2 regions of the Mesorhizobium sp. WSM4887 genome follow, and region 1 is predicted to be linked to the other one. Evidence: riboswitches for the same ligand, from Rfam matches in the RefSeq annotation. Region 1 holds a riboswitch; the other holds the start of a gene.

Region 1 (7,492 bases):
GCCGCGTCGCCACATAGTTGGCCGAAACGATCGCCGTCTCGGTGGCCTGCTTCAGCCCGGAGCCGCCCATCATGCGGATATACATCCAGGTGATCGGCAGGATCGAAGCGCTGCCGAAGGGCGCGGCGGCGACGGCATGCGCCGAACCTTCCGTGACATGGCCCGGCAGATAGGGTTTCAGATGCGCCCTGACGCCGATCGGGCCGACGCCCGGCCCACCGCCGCCATGCGGGATGCAGAAGGTCTTGTGCAGGTTCATGTGGCAGACGTCGGCGCCGATATCGCCGGGGCGGGCGAGACCGACTAGGGCGTTGAGGTTGGCGCCGTCGAAATAGACCTGGCCGCCATGCTCGTGGATGAGGGCGCAGAGATGGCGCGCGCCTTCCTCGTAGACGCCATGCGTCGAGGGATAGGTGAACATCAGCGCCGCGAGGTTCTTGGAATGCTCGTTGGCCTTGGCCCGCATGTCATCCATGTCGATGCTGCCGTCCTCGGCGCAGCGCACGACGACGACACTCATTCCCGCCATCGCCGCGCTCGCCGGATTGGTGCCATGCGCGGAGGACGGGATAAGGCACACGGTGCGGTGGCCTTCGCCGCGCGCGCGGTGATAGGCGCGGATGGCGAGCAGGCCGGCATATTCGCCCTGGCTGCCGGCATTGGGCTGCAGGCTGACCGCGTCGAAACCGGTGATCTCCGACAGCCAAGCCTCCAGGTCGCCGACCATGGCCCGATAGCCGGCCGAATGGCTGGCCGGCGCGAAGGGATGCAGGTTGGCGACATTCACCCAACTCACGGGCATCATCTCGGCGGCGGCGTTGAGCTTCATGGTGCAGGATCCGAGCGGGATCATGGCGCGGTCCAGCGCGAGGTCCTTGTCGGCCAGCCGCCGCAGGAAGCGCATCATCTCGGTCTCGGAGTGGTTCTCGTGGAAAACCGGCTGGGTGAGGAACTCCTTGCCGCGCCGCTTACCGGGCATCGAGCCGGCTGCCACCGTGCCGGGCTTGGCGCCGAATAGCGCCGCGATCGCTTCGAGGTCGGCTTCGGTCGAGGTCTCGTCGAAGGCGATGCCGACGTGGTCGGCATCGATGACGCGCAGCAGCCGGCCAGTCTTCTCGGCGGCGGCGGCTATTGCCGCTGCCTTGCCCTTCACTTCCGCCGTCACAGTGTCGAAGCGATGTGCTCCGAGAACGGCCACGCCCGCTGTCTTCAGCCCCACCGCAAGGCGGTTGGCGAGAGTGTGGACGCGCTCCGCGATCGCTTGCAAACCGGCGGGACCGTGCCAGATCGCATAGGCCGTCGCCATGTTGGCGAGCAGCGCCTGCGCGGTGCAGATATTGGAGGTCGCCTTGTCGCGGCGGATGTGCTGCTCGCGCGTCTGCAGCGCCAGGCGATAGCCCGGGCGGCCCTTGCTGTCGGTCGACTGGCCGACGAGGCGGCCGGGCATTAGACGGGTGAGCTTGTCGGAGACGGCGCAATAGGCCGCGTGCGGGCCGCCAAAGCCCATCGGCACGCCGAAGCGCTGCATCGGACCGACGGCGATGTCGGCACCGAGCTTGGCCGGCGCATCCGTCAACGTAAGCGCGAGCGGGTCGGCGATGAAGACGACCAGAGCGCCAGCGGCGCGGGCCTTCTCGATCGCCGCCTTGTGGTCGCCATAGACGCCGAAAGTGTCCGGCCAGGAGACGAGCAGGGCGGCGGTGTTGTCGTCGATGGTCTCGCCGTCGACCTCGGTGCCGAGCGGTTCGGCGCGGGTGCGCACGACATCGAGCGTCTGCGGATGCGGCGTGCCGGCAAGCGCCACCTTGGTGCGCTTGTCGCGGTGATGGCGCAGTGCGATGCCGACCGCTTCGGCAACGGCGGTGGCCTCGTCGAGCAGCGATGCCGACGCCACCGGCAGGCCGGTCAGCTCGGCAACCAGGGTCTGGAAATTGAACAGCATCTCCAGCCGGCCCTGACTGATCTCGGCTTGGTAAGGCGTGTAGGCCGTGTACCAGGCCGGGTTCTCGAACATGTTGCGCTGGATGACCGGCGGCACATGGACGCCGTGATAACCGGCGCCGATGAAGCTCTTCAGCACCGTGTTCTTCACCATCATCGCCGACAATTCGGCCAGTGCTTCGGCCTCGCTGGCCGGAGTGGGCAGGTTGAGCGGCAGGTCGAGGCGGATCGATCTCGGCACGGCCTGGCTGATCAGCGTTTCGACGGACGGAACGCCGATGGTGGCGAGCATGGCCCTGACATCGTTGACACTGGGGCCGATGTGACGGGCCGAGAAAGGAATGGGTGCTGCGGTCATTTCCAAGATCCTGGTATCAGCCGATATGGGCTTTGTAGGCGGCCTCGTCCATGAGGCTGTCGAGTTGGCTTGCGTTGGAAAGCTTCATCTTCCAGAGCCAGCCATCGCCGGTCGCCGCCGAATTGACCAATGAAGGGTCCGACGACAGTGCTGTGTTGGCTTCGGTGATCTCGCCGTCGACCGGCGCATAGACGTCAGAGGCCGCCTTGACGGATTCGACGACTACTGCAGTGTCGCCCTTCGCGAGCTTGCGGCCGATTTCCGGCAGTTCGACGAAGACGAGATCGCCGAGCTGCTCCTGCGCATAGTCGGTGATGCCGACGGTGGCGACGCCGCCTTCGACGCGCAGCCATTCATGATCCTCAGTAAAATAGGTATTTGCCATCGGAATATCATCCTTTGCGGTAGCGATGTGGCGTGAAGGGCAGCGAAGTGACATCGATCGGGATCCTGGTCCCGCGGACGTCGGCGAATAGTCTGATGCCGGGCTTGGCCAGCGCATTGTCGACATAGCCCATGGCGACCGGGTGGCCCGTCGACGGGCCGAAGCCGCCCGAGGTCACGTGGCCGGCCGCATTGCCGTCGGCATCGACAAGCGCGGCGCCGGCGCGCACCGGCTGACGACCATCGGGCTTCAGGCCAACCCGCTTCTGAGACGGCCCGCGCTCGAGGATCGAGCGCAGCGCGTCGGCGCCGATGAAGTGACCGGAAGCGCGGAGCTCCTTAGGGATCGCCCACATCAAACCGCCGCTCGCCGGATCGATCTCGGGTGTCAGATCCTGGCCATGCAGGCAGAGCCCGGCCTCGAGCCGCAGGCTATCGCGGGCGGCAAGGCCGATCCATTGCACGCGCTCATCCTGCAGCAGCTTGCCGACGAGATCGCGGGCATCCGCTTCCGGCAGCCCGATCTCGAATCCATCCTCGCCGGTGTAGCCGGAGCGGCTCATGAACCAGTTTTGCCGGGGCTCGACACCATGCATGAACAGCAGCGAGCCCGTTTCGATACCGGCTCGCGAAAGGGCCGCCCAGGCATCCGGACCCTGGATCGCCAGGAAGACGCGGTCGAGCGGCTCGACCTTGGCATCGAAATCCGCGGCCAACGCACGCAGATGCCTTTCATCCTCGGCCGCATTGCCGGCGTTGGCCACCACCATGAATCGGCCATCGTCAAGACGCGTGACGATCAAGTCGTCGATGACGCCGGCGGCCTCGTTGAGGAAGAAGGTATATTTGGATTGGGCAATTTCCAGCGCGCCGGCGTCGAGCGGGCAGGCGCGGTTGAGTAGGGCGGCGGCGCCCGGGCCGCCGACCTCGAACAGCTTCATATGCGAGATGTCGAACAGGCCGGCATGCTCGCGCGTGTGAAGGTGCTCCTTCATCACGCCGGCCGGATAGGTCAGCGGCATCGACCAGCCGGCAAAAGCGCCGAAACGCGCGCCCGCGGCGCTATGCAAATCCTCGAGGGGTAGATGTTTGGTGTCTTCGCCGGTCATGTCTTCTCCAGAGTTGCACGCAATCGACCGCCATTAGCGGTCTAGTCCGTGCCCCTCTGTCTGAAGCCTGAGAGACTCGCGCCCCGTAACTCTGTCGGCAGCGCTTACACCTTCGGCGCGGGAAGATTCCCGACTTTCCAGAGTTGTCTTTCCCGTCCACGGTTCTTTTGCCTGAGAGATTTCGGGCGATTTCCCCTTCGGCGACAGCTTGCGCTGTTCTCTCCCGCAAACAGGTAGGACTCAGTCACCTGAGCCCTCGACGCGCCATCCATAGCCCGTCGGCGACACCTTGTCACCTCCCAGCGACATATCTCTCGGCAGCCGACGCCGATGACAACACCCGATCCGGTCTGAACGGCGGCCCAGCAAGGCGGCCTAGTCGCCCGAGGCCATCGTCTTGCAAAGGATGATGTTGGAATGGCCGATTGTCGCCGTGAGGCTTTTCTCAATCGCGTTGAACTCGGCTGACGCAAGATCGTGCTCGGCCTGCAGGCGAAGCGCCATCAAATACCGGCATACCAGTCGTAGCCATTGTCTTCCCAATAGCCGCCGCGACCGCCGCCGACATTGGCGAAGCCGTCGACCAGCTCGATCTTGTAGAGATATTTCGGCATCTTGTAGCCGAGCTGGCGCTCGACCCGCACCCGCAGCGGCGCGCCGTTCTCGACCGGCAGCGGCTTGCCGTTCAAGCCGTAGGCCAGGATCGTTTGCGGATGGCGGGCATCGATCAGGTCGATGCTGCCGTAATATTTGATGTCGCCAGACAGGCTTTGGTCGATCGTGTCGAGGCAATGGAACATGACGTAGCTCGCCTGCGGCTTGACGATGGCCTGATCGAGCACCAGCGCGAGCGGCGTGCCGGTCCATTTGGCGATGCAGCTCCAGCCTTCAACGCAGTCGTGGCGGGTGATCTGGGTGCGGCTCGGCATGTTCTGCAACTGCTCGCGGGTGAGCGACAGCGGTTTTTCGACGAGGCCGGTCACCTCCAGGCGCCAGTCGGCGAAATTGTTGGCGAGAAGACCCTTATAGGTGTCGTCGTCAGGCGCGGTGACGCCGTTCGGCCGCTGCGGCTGGCGGATGTCGGCCTCGCTGAATTCCGGTGCCAGCGCGTCCCGGCCGGCAAGCAGGCGCTGCGCGCGGTATGTCAGCCCGTTGGCGTTTTCGAGGAAGCTGCGCAGCCCGCTGCCGACGCCCAGACCGCTGTCGAAGGCATCGCAGCCGGACAGCGCGATGCCTGACAGACCGAGGCTGGCGGAGGTCAAGAACTTCCGGCGGCTAATCTGGAATTTTGCCATGTCAGGCGCTCCTCTCGGTTGCCTGGTCGTGCTTTGCGGGCGGGTCGGTGCGATACCAGCCGGTGATGATTGAGCGCAGCTCGTTGATCGGACCGGCAGCCACGATCATCAGCATATGGACGACGAAGAAGAGCACGAGCAACACCATGACAATGAAGTGGATGGTGCGAGCCGTCTGCCGACCGCCCAGGATTTCATTGAGCCAGGGAAGCACCGAGTTCATGCTCGGCGACATCGCAAGCCCGGTGATGATCATCAGCGGCAACAGCACGAAGAGCACGCCGCCATAGGCCATTTTCTGCAGCGTGTTGTACTCGCGGGCATGGTGGAATTTCAGCCTCGCATGGTCGAGGATGTCGCGCGGCAGCTTGCGCAAGTCATCCAGGCGAGGGGCAAGATCGCGGCGGATATGGCCGTTGATCAGGCTCGCGACCAGCCAAATGAGCAGGGTTGCGCTCAGCACCCAGGCGAAGAAGAAATGCACGACGCGGGCCGTGCCGAGGTCGTAGTAGGACGGGATCGTCGCCCAGGACGGAAAGGCGCGCGGCGTTTCCTGTCCGGGAGGGCCGGACCAGCCGAGCACGCCGGTGGTGTCGAAGCGATGCCCGAAGATTTTGGTAAAGCCGCGCGGTCCGCCGTCTGTGTTTTCGGCGCCGATCTCGAGGATCGTATTGTTGTATTGGAAGCCCGATTCCTTGCCGATGTAGAGTTGCGGGCGCGCGTTGAAGATCTGCAGGCCCGAAAGCAGCATGAAGAACAGCGAGAACGCCCAGAGCCAATGGGTCAGGCGCGTCCAGCGCGATTGCCGGTAAATCAGCGTCGGGTCCTTCGGCGCGGATGCTTCCACCTCGGCGGAGGGTTCGCTTCTGGCGACGGTCTCCATATCTTGGTGTCCTCCCGGCTCGCTCGTCTGCGGCCTCTCAGAGCCTTGTTCTCCTCCCAATACGTCTCCGGCCCAAGCGTTGTTTCATCCGATCACGGATTTATTATGGACTGCCCAGGCTGACCGCGAGATTGACCGCGGCGGCGACGATCACCGTGTTGAAGAAAAAGCTCAGGATCGAATGGACGAGCACGACCTGGCGCATGCGCGAGGTCGTGATCCCAGTGTCGGCGGTTTGCGCAGTCATGCCGATGACGGTCGCGAAATACAGGAAATCCCAGCCTTCCGGGCGTTTGCCGCCGGGAAAATCGAGGCCGCCGACCGGATTCTTCTTCCTGGTTTTCTCGTCGATCTCGTCGCCGTCCATCCAGTAGACATGCGCATAATGCAGCGCCGCCATGGCATGGATTGTGAACCAGCCAAGCGGGATCGACAGCATCGCGAACAGAACCTCCAGCGGATGCGCGGCAGCCTTTTGGTTGATGAGTTGAAACAGCGAGCCGATGGCGAGGCCGACGACCAGGAGCGTGACCGCAAAAATCAGCAGCACCGGCAGGTCCGTGGCACGCGCGTTCTTGCTCAGGTAACTGACGGTGAGCCTCGGCATCGCGACCAGCACCAGAAGAGTGTAAGCGGCGAAGAAGAGGTTGGCGCCGATGGAGTAGGGCAGCGGCGCCCCCAGCATCAGGGCGAGAAGCAGCGCGACAATGCCGATGGCCGCAGCCAAAGCGAACTGCACGTGCCGGTGGATCGGCGTGTTGAGGGATATGTCGTCGCCCATGGCCGGTTCTCAAAGGGCTTCGGGTCAGCCGGGTGTGGCGGATTTGAGCGCCCGCCGCAAGATGCGGTCGAGCTCGCCGAGAAAGTTTGACCTGTCCTTCGCCGTGAAGGCGGCGTTCAAGCCGCGGCTTTCGCCGGTCTCGCGCAGATGCTGCTTCAAATCCCGCATCGCCACCGCCATGCCGATGGTCTCGGGCGTGAGGGGACGGCCCGTGGGTCCCAGCACATGCGCGCCGAGCGCCACCGTGCGCGCGGCAAGCGGGATATCGGCCGTCACTACGACATCGTTGAGTTTGGCGTTCTCGACGATCCAGTCGTCCGCAGCGTCCGCGCCCTTGGAGACTACGACATTGCGGATCATCGGATCGCGCGACGGGCGCAGGCCGCCATTGGAGACATAGGTAACCACGACGCCGTGCCGCTCCGCCACCTTCTCGACCTCGGCCTTCACCGGACAGGCATCGGCATCGACATAGATGATGGGTGCTGGCATCGTCTCTCCAAATGTGCAAAGGGCCGGCGTTGGCCGGCCCTTTACCAGAAATCCCGCAATCGTCAGGCCGCCAAGGCTCCCGACTTCTTCGCCGTCCAGGTGGCGATGTAGTCCATCAGGGCGGGGTTGAGGCAGTCATAGGGTTCGAGCCCGATCGACTTCAGCTGGCCGCGGATGCCGTCCATGCGGCTCGGGTCGACGCCGGCTTCGATGATGGAGGAGACAAAGGCGGCAAAGCCGGGCGGCGAC
Region 2 (7,492 bases), on a different contig from region 1:
CATCACCGGCACGACCAGCTGCGGCCCGGCGACGATGGCGATCTCGGGGTCGACATGGTCGGTCGAGACGCTGAAGGCCGGCCCTTCCGACACCAAATAGCCGATCTCCTTCAGGAAGCCCTTGTAGCCCTCCTTGTCGATCGGTGCGCCGTTGGCGCGGTACCAGCCGTCGAGCTTCTCCTGCATGGCGTCGCGCTTGGCGAGCAGCGCCCGGTTCTTCGGCGCCAGCTCATGCACGATGGCCGAAAAACCGGTCCAGAATTGTTCGGCGTCGATGCCGGTGCCAGGCGCGGCCTCCTCGGCCACAAAGTCATGGAGCTCCCGGGCCACTCTAAGGCCGTAAAGGGCCACGCTAGTTTCAAATCGGCTCATTGCGTCCATGACGGAGGCCCCTTGGATCAAGCCGCAGCGGCACCGGCGTTGAACTGAGCAGAGACGCTTTCGGCAACCATCTGGGCGGTCACGGCCGAAAGCGTCCAGCCCAGATGACCATGGCCGGTGTTGTAGAACACTCCCGGCTGACGTCCCTTCCCGATCCTCGGCATCATGTTTGGCATCATCGGCCTCAAGCCCGCCCAAGGCACGACCTTGTGAGTGTCAACCGCTGGAAAAAGCGTACGCATCCACTCCACCAGCGGGGCGACACGATCATTGCGGATATCGCGGTTTGCGCCGTTGAACTCGGCCGTTCCCGCTACGCGGAAGCGGTCTGGCCCGAGACGGCTGGTGACGATCTTGGCTCGATCGTCGAGAAGACTGACCCAAGGTGCGGCCCCCTGGCTGCCGTCGTCCTCAAGATCCACCGTGATCGAATAGCCCTTCACTGGATATACGTTGACGCGGTCGCCAAGGATCTTCGCGAAATGGCGACTGGCAAGTCCGGCGCAGACGACGATGCCATCAACGTCAATTTCCTCCGACGGGCCGTCCAGACCATTGCGAGTGTAACCGATACGGAACTTCCCATCGCGCACAATGCTTTCGACTGTGGCATCGAAGACGAAATTCGCTCCTCGCCGCTCGCAGGCCTTGGCGAGGCCGGAGGTGAACTTGTGGATGTCGCCCGTTGAATCCGAAGGGGTGTAGAAACCTGCATGGAAGCTGCCGTGCAGCGCCGGTTCGATCGACTTGATTTCCGATGCCGTTACGGGTCGGCGGTCAAGGCCCCCCTCGACGAGCATGGAATTCACCTTGAGCGCGTGCTGAAAACTCGATTTGTCCCAGTAGACGTGCAAAATGCCGCGACAGACGTGGTTGAAGTCGATCTTCTCGCGTTCGGCGATGGCAAACAGGTGCTTGCGTGCCTCGATCGCCAGCTGTGTGGTCTTGACGGTGTTCTGACGGTAGTTCGCTATGTTGGAAACGAATTCGGCCAGCCATGAATATTTGTGCCACGTGGGCGCCGGATTCATGAGCAGGGGCGCGTCACGGCGCATCATCCACTTGATGCCCTTGAGCATGGTCGACCAGTGGTTCCAGACCTCGGCATTGCTTGCGGAGAGCTGACCTCCATTGGCGAACGAGGTCTCCATGGCCGCATAGCGTTGCCGCTCGATGACGGTAACCGAGTAGCTACGTTCCAACAGGGCATAGGCAGTGGTGACGCCGGTGATACCGGCACCGATGACAGCTATATGGGGCATTGCGCTCTCCGCGATAGGATGGGTGCGGGTTCGATCCCGCGGCTCTTCCCCAATCTGTCGCTATACCTGAGAGCTTAACCGCGCAGGCGTGGCCCGTTCGGCGTTCCCCTTCGGTGGGCGCCTTCCGCGCCTCTCTCCAGATCGTTCAACGGCATGGTCACCTTTGCCTGAGAGTTTCCTGGGGGGTTGCTCCGTCGGCGTCGCCTATCGCTCAAGCGATAGGTCGATCTCTCCCATGCCGCCATTTTTGAACGCATGTTAGTCAGCTAATTGGTCGTCGGGTTCTCCAGCTCCTGCCTATGCGACATCGCCTAGTTGCTCGAGCGATAGTCGAACAGCCTGTAGGGTTCCAACCGCTTTGCCTCGACCGTGGCGCCAAGACCCGGTTCTGACAGGACTTCGAGATAACCGTCCTTGATGCGATCCTCTGGAGCATTAGCAAGAACCTGCACATACCCGTCCGACTGGGGAAGATACGGATAGATCTCGAGCGGCATCGAATTGGCGCACGCCGCCCAGACCTGGAGCGAAGCCGCAGTGCAAAGCGTAGACGCGCAGTTGTGAGGCGATACACGCGCGTTGTAGGCCTCGGCCATGGCTGCGATCTGAACGAGTTCGAAGACGCCGCCGCAGTTGCCGACATCCGGCATCACCACATCGATCGCACCGGTGTCCAAAAGGTTGCGGAATCCATTGCGTGTGTAGACGCGCTCGCCGGCGGCAATCGGAAAGCGGAAACGCCCGGCAAGGTTCTTGAGACCAGCCAGATTGAACGCATCAAGGGGCTCCTCGACCCACATGACCTTCAATTCTTCACAGAGATCGAGGATGCGCAGCAGCTGGTCATTGCTGAGGCCACCGGACAGGTCGATCATCAACTCCGCTTGATCACCCACGACTTCCTTCAGGTTGCGAATGCGATCGACGGCGCGTGTGAACTCCTCTGGCGACAGCATACGGCGCTGAACATGTGTCAGCGTCCGGCCAGGTTGCTGCGTAGCCAGAGGATAACTTTTCAAAATCCTGTAACCGTCCTTCAAAGGCCGCTCAGCAGCCTTGGCCCATTCGACGGCATCGTTGCAGTGGTAGTTCCACCCGTTGGCATAGACCTGAGCCTTCGGCTCGAAGGAACCACCGAAGAATTCGTAGACTGGCATCCCGGCAGCCTTGCCCTTGATATCCCACAGGGCCTGGTCGATCGCACTGATAGCTGCAAACGAGATCGCGCCGCCGCCCTTGGTCCAGAATGAATTGTCGTAGAGATGGTGATAGACGTGCCGTGGGTAACGCGGATCGGCGCCAATCACCCGGTGAGCGTAGTCCGATATCATGCCAACGGCTGCCCGAGCGCCTAGACCATAAGCGACCGCCGCCTCACCCCATCCGGTGATGCCCTCGTCGGTCTCTACCTCAACCAGAACCGGGCGCACGCCGCCCGTGGGGATATGATAGGCACGGATGTTGGTGACGCGCATTGGAGGTTCCTCTAGCAAGGGAGACCTGAACATGCGCGTTGCTGATCATAAGAGCAAAATCGAAATCTTGATACCCGCATAAGCAATTCTTATGGCGAGACCAAATTCCTCCCGCACCTCGACAACCTAAGCGTCAGAAGCCGTGGCTTCAAAGGTCTGGTGCTTGCTGAGCTCCACGCGCAGGGCCTCGTAGCTCTGATCCGCCATGTGGGACCATGGCCGGTACCGCGTCCGCATCAGGTAGTATGGCGAGGGCTCGATACCTTCGAGCGCCCGGCATTCCGCGGGCAGGGTGTTGCGAGTCAGAGCTAGAAGCGTGCTGCACGTGATAGCATCGGCAATCGCGACGCTGCCACCAAGGACCGCGTAGCAGGCCATCGGAAAAAAGCTTCCGAACTCTACCCTCGGCGAACCGAGCTTCGCCCTCACAGCCTGTGCCGCTAGGTTTTCCTCGTACAGAGAGCAGATCTCAAGTCCGGCCAAATCCTGCAGAGAAAGGCTTGAACCTCGATTCGCGACAAGCCCCTTAGGGTAAATTGCGCAGACCGGAACATGAAAGACCTCGGAATCGAAAAGAGGGGATCCCAACGGAATCTCTCTGATGCCCAGATCGGTTATCGCGATGTCATGTCTCTGGTTCTCCATCTCCAGCACAATGGAGTCAGACGAGCCGTTCATGACCCTGAATTCCTGTCCACTCGCCGCGAGTTTTGTGATCGCGTGAGGCACAAGGTGAGTCGCCAGGTTACTGGACGCTATGATGGAAATCCGCGGCACTGGAAACGCGTCCAGTCGGTTGAACCGACCGCGAATTTCGCGAAGCTGCTGCATCACGGGGTTTATTTGTTCGAACAAGACCTTCGCTTCAGCTCTCGGCGTTATTCGACCGGCATGCCGGTCGAATAGTTTGACGGCCAATAGGTCTTCGAGACCGCCTATCGTCATGCTGACAGCAGGCTGCGTACGGCCCAGGTTCTTCGCAGCCTGTGAAATGCTGCCGGTCAGCATGACCTGGTAGAATGCTTCGAGCTGATTGTACTTCATCGTTTTCTACCACTCGTAGCTAGGCCATCGCGCGAAACTTGGCAACGCACAGCAATTTAGCCACCTACCGTACTAACGAGGCAGCGGCGATACCAATCGAAGCGATTCCTATGCAACTGCTGGATCGCTCAGGTAGTGCATTTGCGCCCTTCCTACCTGCGCCCTTCATAACATCGCGACGATGCGTGTTGGTGATGAATGGTTGCGAATGGGGTTGGCTTCACTCGGTTGAACCCCTCGCGACCATTTGGGGGATAGCCAAGGTCGTGTCCCATCAGGTGGTGTAGGTGAGGGTTATGAAGCCGCTCGCGAGCGCGCCGTTAGTAGCGCTGTAGCGAGCGAGCGGCCTGTCGGTGGTCATCGGCGCTTTCCGGTAGGGTTTGGTTGTTGACGCCAACCCATTTCGGAAGGAACCACCGATGACCGACGACATGATGAACCTGCGCGCGCTCGTGGAGAAGACCCCCGATGCGGATCTGCTGCGCGAGATGATCGGCTTTGCCGCCGAGCGGCTGATGGAGCTGGAAGTAGGTGCCGCCACGGGCGCCGGCTATGGCGAGAAGACCCCGCTGCGGACCACCCAGCGCAATGGCTACCGCGACAGGGACTGGGAGACCCGAGACCGGAACGGTCGAGCTGCGCATCCCCAAGCTGAGGAAGGGCTCCTACTTCCCCAGCTTCCTGGAGCCTCGCCGCATGGCTGAGAAGGCGCTGACGGCCGTCATCCAGGAGGCCTACGTGCAAGGCATCTCGACCCGCTCGGTCGACGACCTGGTTAAGGCAATGGGCATGAGCGGCATCTCCAAGAGCCAGGTGTCGCGGCTGTGCGAAGAGATCGACGGCAAGGTGAAAGCCTTCCTCGAACGGCCGATCGAGGGTGATTGGCCGTATCTTTGGATCGATGCGACTTATCTCAAGGTGCGCCGCGGCGGCCGCATGGTCTCGGTCGCCGTCATCATCGCAGTGGGCGTGAACAGCGACGGCCGGCGTGAGGTGCTCGGCATGGAGATCGGCACCTCGGAGGCCGAGCCGATCTGGACGGAGTTCCTGCGCAAGCTCACCCGGCGCGGTCGCGCGGGGTCAAGCTCGTCGTCTCCGATGCCCATGAGGGTCTGAAGGCCGCGGTGACCAAGGTGCTCTCAGCCACATGGCAGCGCTGCCGCGTTCACTTCATGAGGAACGTGCTGTCGCACGCCGGCAAGAGCGGGCGACGCGTCGTCTCGGCCTTCATCGCCACCGCCTTCGCCCAGGAAACGCCCGAGGCCGCGAGCACCCAATGGCGCGCCGTGGCTGATCAGACCCGGCCCAAGGTCCCGAAGCTGGCGACAATCATGGATGACGCCGAGCCCGACGTGCTGGCCTATATGACCTTCCCGAAGGAACATCGCGCCAAGCTCCACTCGACGAATCCGATCGAGCGTCTCAACGGCGAGATCAAGCGACGCACCGAGGTCGTCGGAATCTTCCCGAACGACGATGCGATCGTGCGCCTCGTCGGGGCGCTGCTGCTCGAACAGAATGATGAGTGGGCCGTCCAGCGGGCCCGCTATATGACCCTTGAGACAATCAGCCAGATGAGTGATGATCCCCTCATCAGCTTGCCAGCCGTGGCGCGCTGATCAGCCCGGCCCACGCCGGACAGCTCGGCGAACCAATGCCGTCAGCTACACCACCCCAGTGGGCACGATCATAGCCAACCGGGCAACACACTACGCAAGACGCTACCGCGCCCGCTCAAGGCATCAATGCCGCCCGCAAAACAAGCCACACGAACTAGGCGCGCCACCCATTCCGGGAGTTGCGCGTTTCAACTTCGACCTTGAGCCAGGTCAACCTTTCAAGCAATGGCCCAGTTTGTGTTTCCTTCCTCAGGGCACAGACCGAGAGCGTCGTATTTGGCATAGCTATCGTGTTTTCCGAAGGGCTAGATGAGACCGATGAGTGACGTTGATACGTAATCGTAATAGCCTGAATTCAATCGATTCAGCTGCTGATATCTGGGCTTCGCCCGTACGTGAGGAATATGAGCGACCAGAGAAAATCGATGCGGAAAGTCGAGTCCCCAGGCACGGCCACTGATGCTAAAGTCGACCTGATCGCGGTCGTAGTGGCCATAAACAGTGGCAAGCCAAGCGTTCTCACAGTCGGCGGCACGGACACGCTGCCGTCAGGCCCATTCGAGCTCGGCCATCGCTCCCTCCAATCTGGCTTACGGGTCTGGGTGGAACATCAAACGGGTCATCAGCTTGGCTATATCGAGCAGTGTATACGTTCGCTGACCGTGATCGAGCCGATGAGCAGCGCGAGCCGCGGGTCATCTCGATCAGCTATCTTGCGCTCACACGCGCCGAAGACGCCATTGGCGCTTCCCCGCCTGTCTGGCGGAGCTGGTACGACTACTTCCCTTGCGAGGATCATCGCTCCGGGGCGCCTGCGGTGGTCGAGAACGTTCTTCAGCCACGTCTGTTGGCCTGGGCTGAGGAGGCCACCCACGTCCCAGTGAGGCGCGAGCGTCGGCAGCGTGCGGCAATCGCGTTTGGCTTTGGCGGCTGCGACTGGAACGAGGAACTCGTCCTGCAACGTTACGAACTTCTCTATGAGGCAGCCCTGGTCGAAGAGGCGACGCGGCGGTCCCAGCAGAGCGCATCCCTTCCAATACCCGGAACTTCAATGATAGCTGACCATGGGCGTATCCTGGCGACGGGGATCGCGCGATTGCGTTCGAAGATCAAGTATCATGCATATGACCGCCAGCTTCCGGGCGACGGCGACAGCGGCTCGCTTGAAACCGAGTTTCTCACGAAGTTTGAGCCCCCAGGTTCGCAACTCACTTTCCGCATGAGTGCGCGTCAAGATCACGGTCGCGGCCTCATACAGAAGAGCTGGAAGAACGGCTCTCAACAGACACCGCCCTCATGAGGCGCAGGTCGGCGGTCGATTGAGCAAAATGCTCAACTGTTTGGTCCGTTTGCGCCGTTCCGGCTGAGCGATCCGCATCTCACAATTGCGGTACCTAGACCTTCACTGGAGGACCGCCATGACAATCTACAATATTGCTCTAATCGGCTTCGGCGGCGTTAATCGCGCTCTGGCCGAGCTCATCGCCACCAAGAACCATCTGTGGGAGCGCGACTTGGGGTTTCGATTGAATATCGTAGCGGTCAGCGACCTCTATCTGGGTTCGGTCATTTCTCCCAACGGCCTTGATGCCAAGACACTGGTCGAAGCCAATTTCGCAAAAGGCGGTTTTGGGCAGCTTTCGGGCGGGAGTTCCGAGGCTGACAATGAGACGATCATCAAGACGGCGCCCGCAGACATAGTCGTCGAGGC

The links. Region 1 has a riboswitch for glycine ahead of gcvT (glycine cleavage system aminomethyltransferase GcvT). Riboswitches for the same ligand answer to the same signal wherever they lie in the genome.
Region 2: it holds a riboswitch for glycine, as region 1 does, so the genes downstream of both, P9230_RS21350 (D-amino acid dehydrogenase) here and gcvT (glycine cleavage system aminomethyltransferase GcvT) in region 1, are expected to answer to the same signal.

The regions. Positions count from the first base shown of each region.
Region 1 covers NZ_JARTVP010000001.1:429,678-437,169, reverse strand. The annotation lists gene gcvP (aminomethyl-transferring glycine dehydrogenase) at 1-2,299, opposite strand, end outside; gene gcvH (glycine cleavage system protein GcvH) at 2,316-2,684, opposite strand; gene gcvT (glycine cleavage system aminomethyltransferase GcvT) at 2,692-3,792, opposite strand; glycine riboswitch at 3,942-4,028, opposite strand; gene P9230_RS02115 (hypothetical protein) at 4,168-4,296, opposite strand; gene P9230_RS02110 (molybdopterin-binding protein) at 4,296-5,087, opposite strand; gene P9230_RS02105 (cytochrome b/b6 domain-containing protein) at 5,089-5,970, opposite strand; gene P9230_RS02100 (DUF1345 domain-containing protein) at 6,074-6,751, opposite strand; gene P9230_RS02095 (YaiI/YqxD family protein) at 6,776-7,243, opposite strand; gene gfa (S-(hydroxymethyl)glutathione synthase) at 7,306-7,492, opposite strand, start outside.
Region 2 covers NZ_JARTVP010000006.1:43-7,534, forward strand. The annotation lists partial or broken gene P9230_RS21345 (malate synthase G) at 1-381, opposite strand, end outside; gene P9230_RS21350 (D-amino acid dehydrogenase) at 399-1,643, opposite strand; glycine riboswitch at 1,688-1,793, opposite strand; gene P9230_RS21355 (mandelate racemase/muconate lactonizing enzyme family protein) at 1,955-3,118, opposite strand; gene P9230_RS21360 (LysR family transcriptional regulator) at 3,245-4,162, opposite strand; partial or broken gene P9230_RS21365 (IS256 family transposase) at 4,582-5,781, shown strand; partial or broken gene P9230_RS21370 (hypothetical protein) at 6,207-6,898, shown strand; partial or broken gene P9230_RS21375 (IS110 family transposase) at 6,830-7,042, opposite strand; gene P9230_RS21380 (homoserine dehydrogenase) at 7,200-7,492, shown strand, end outside.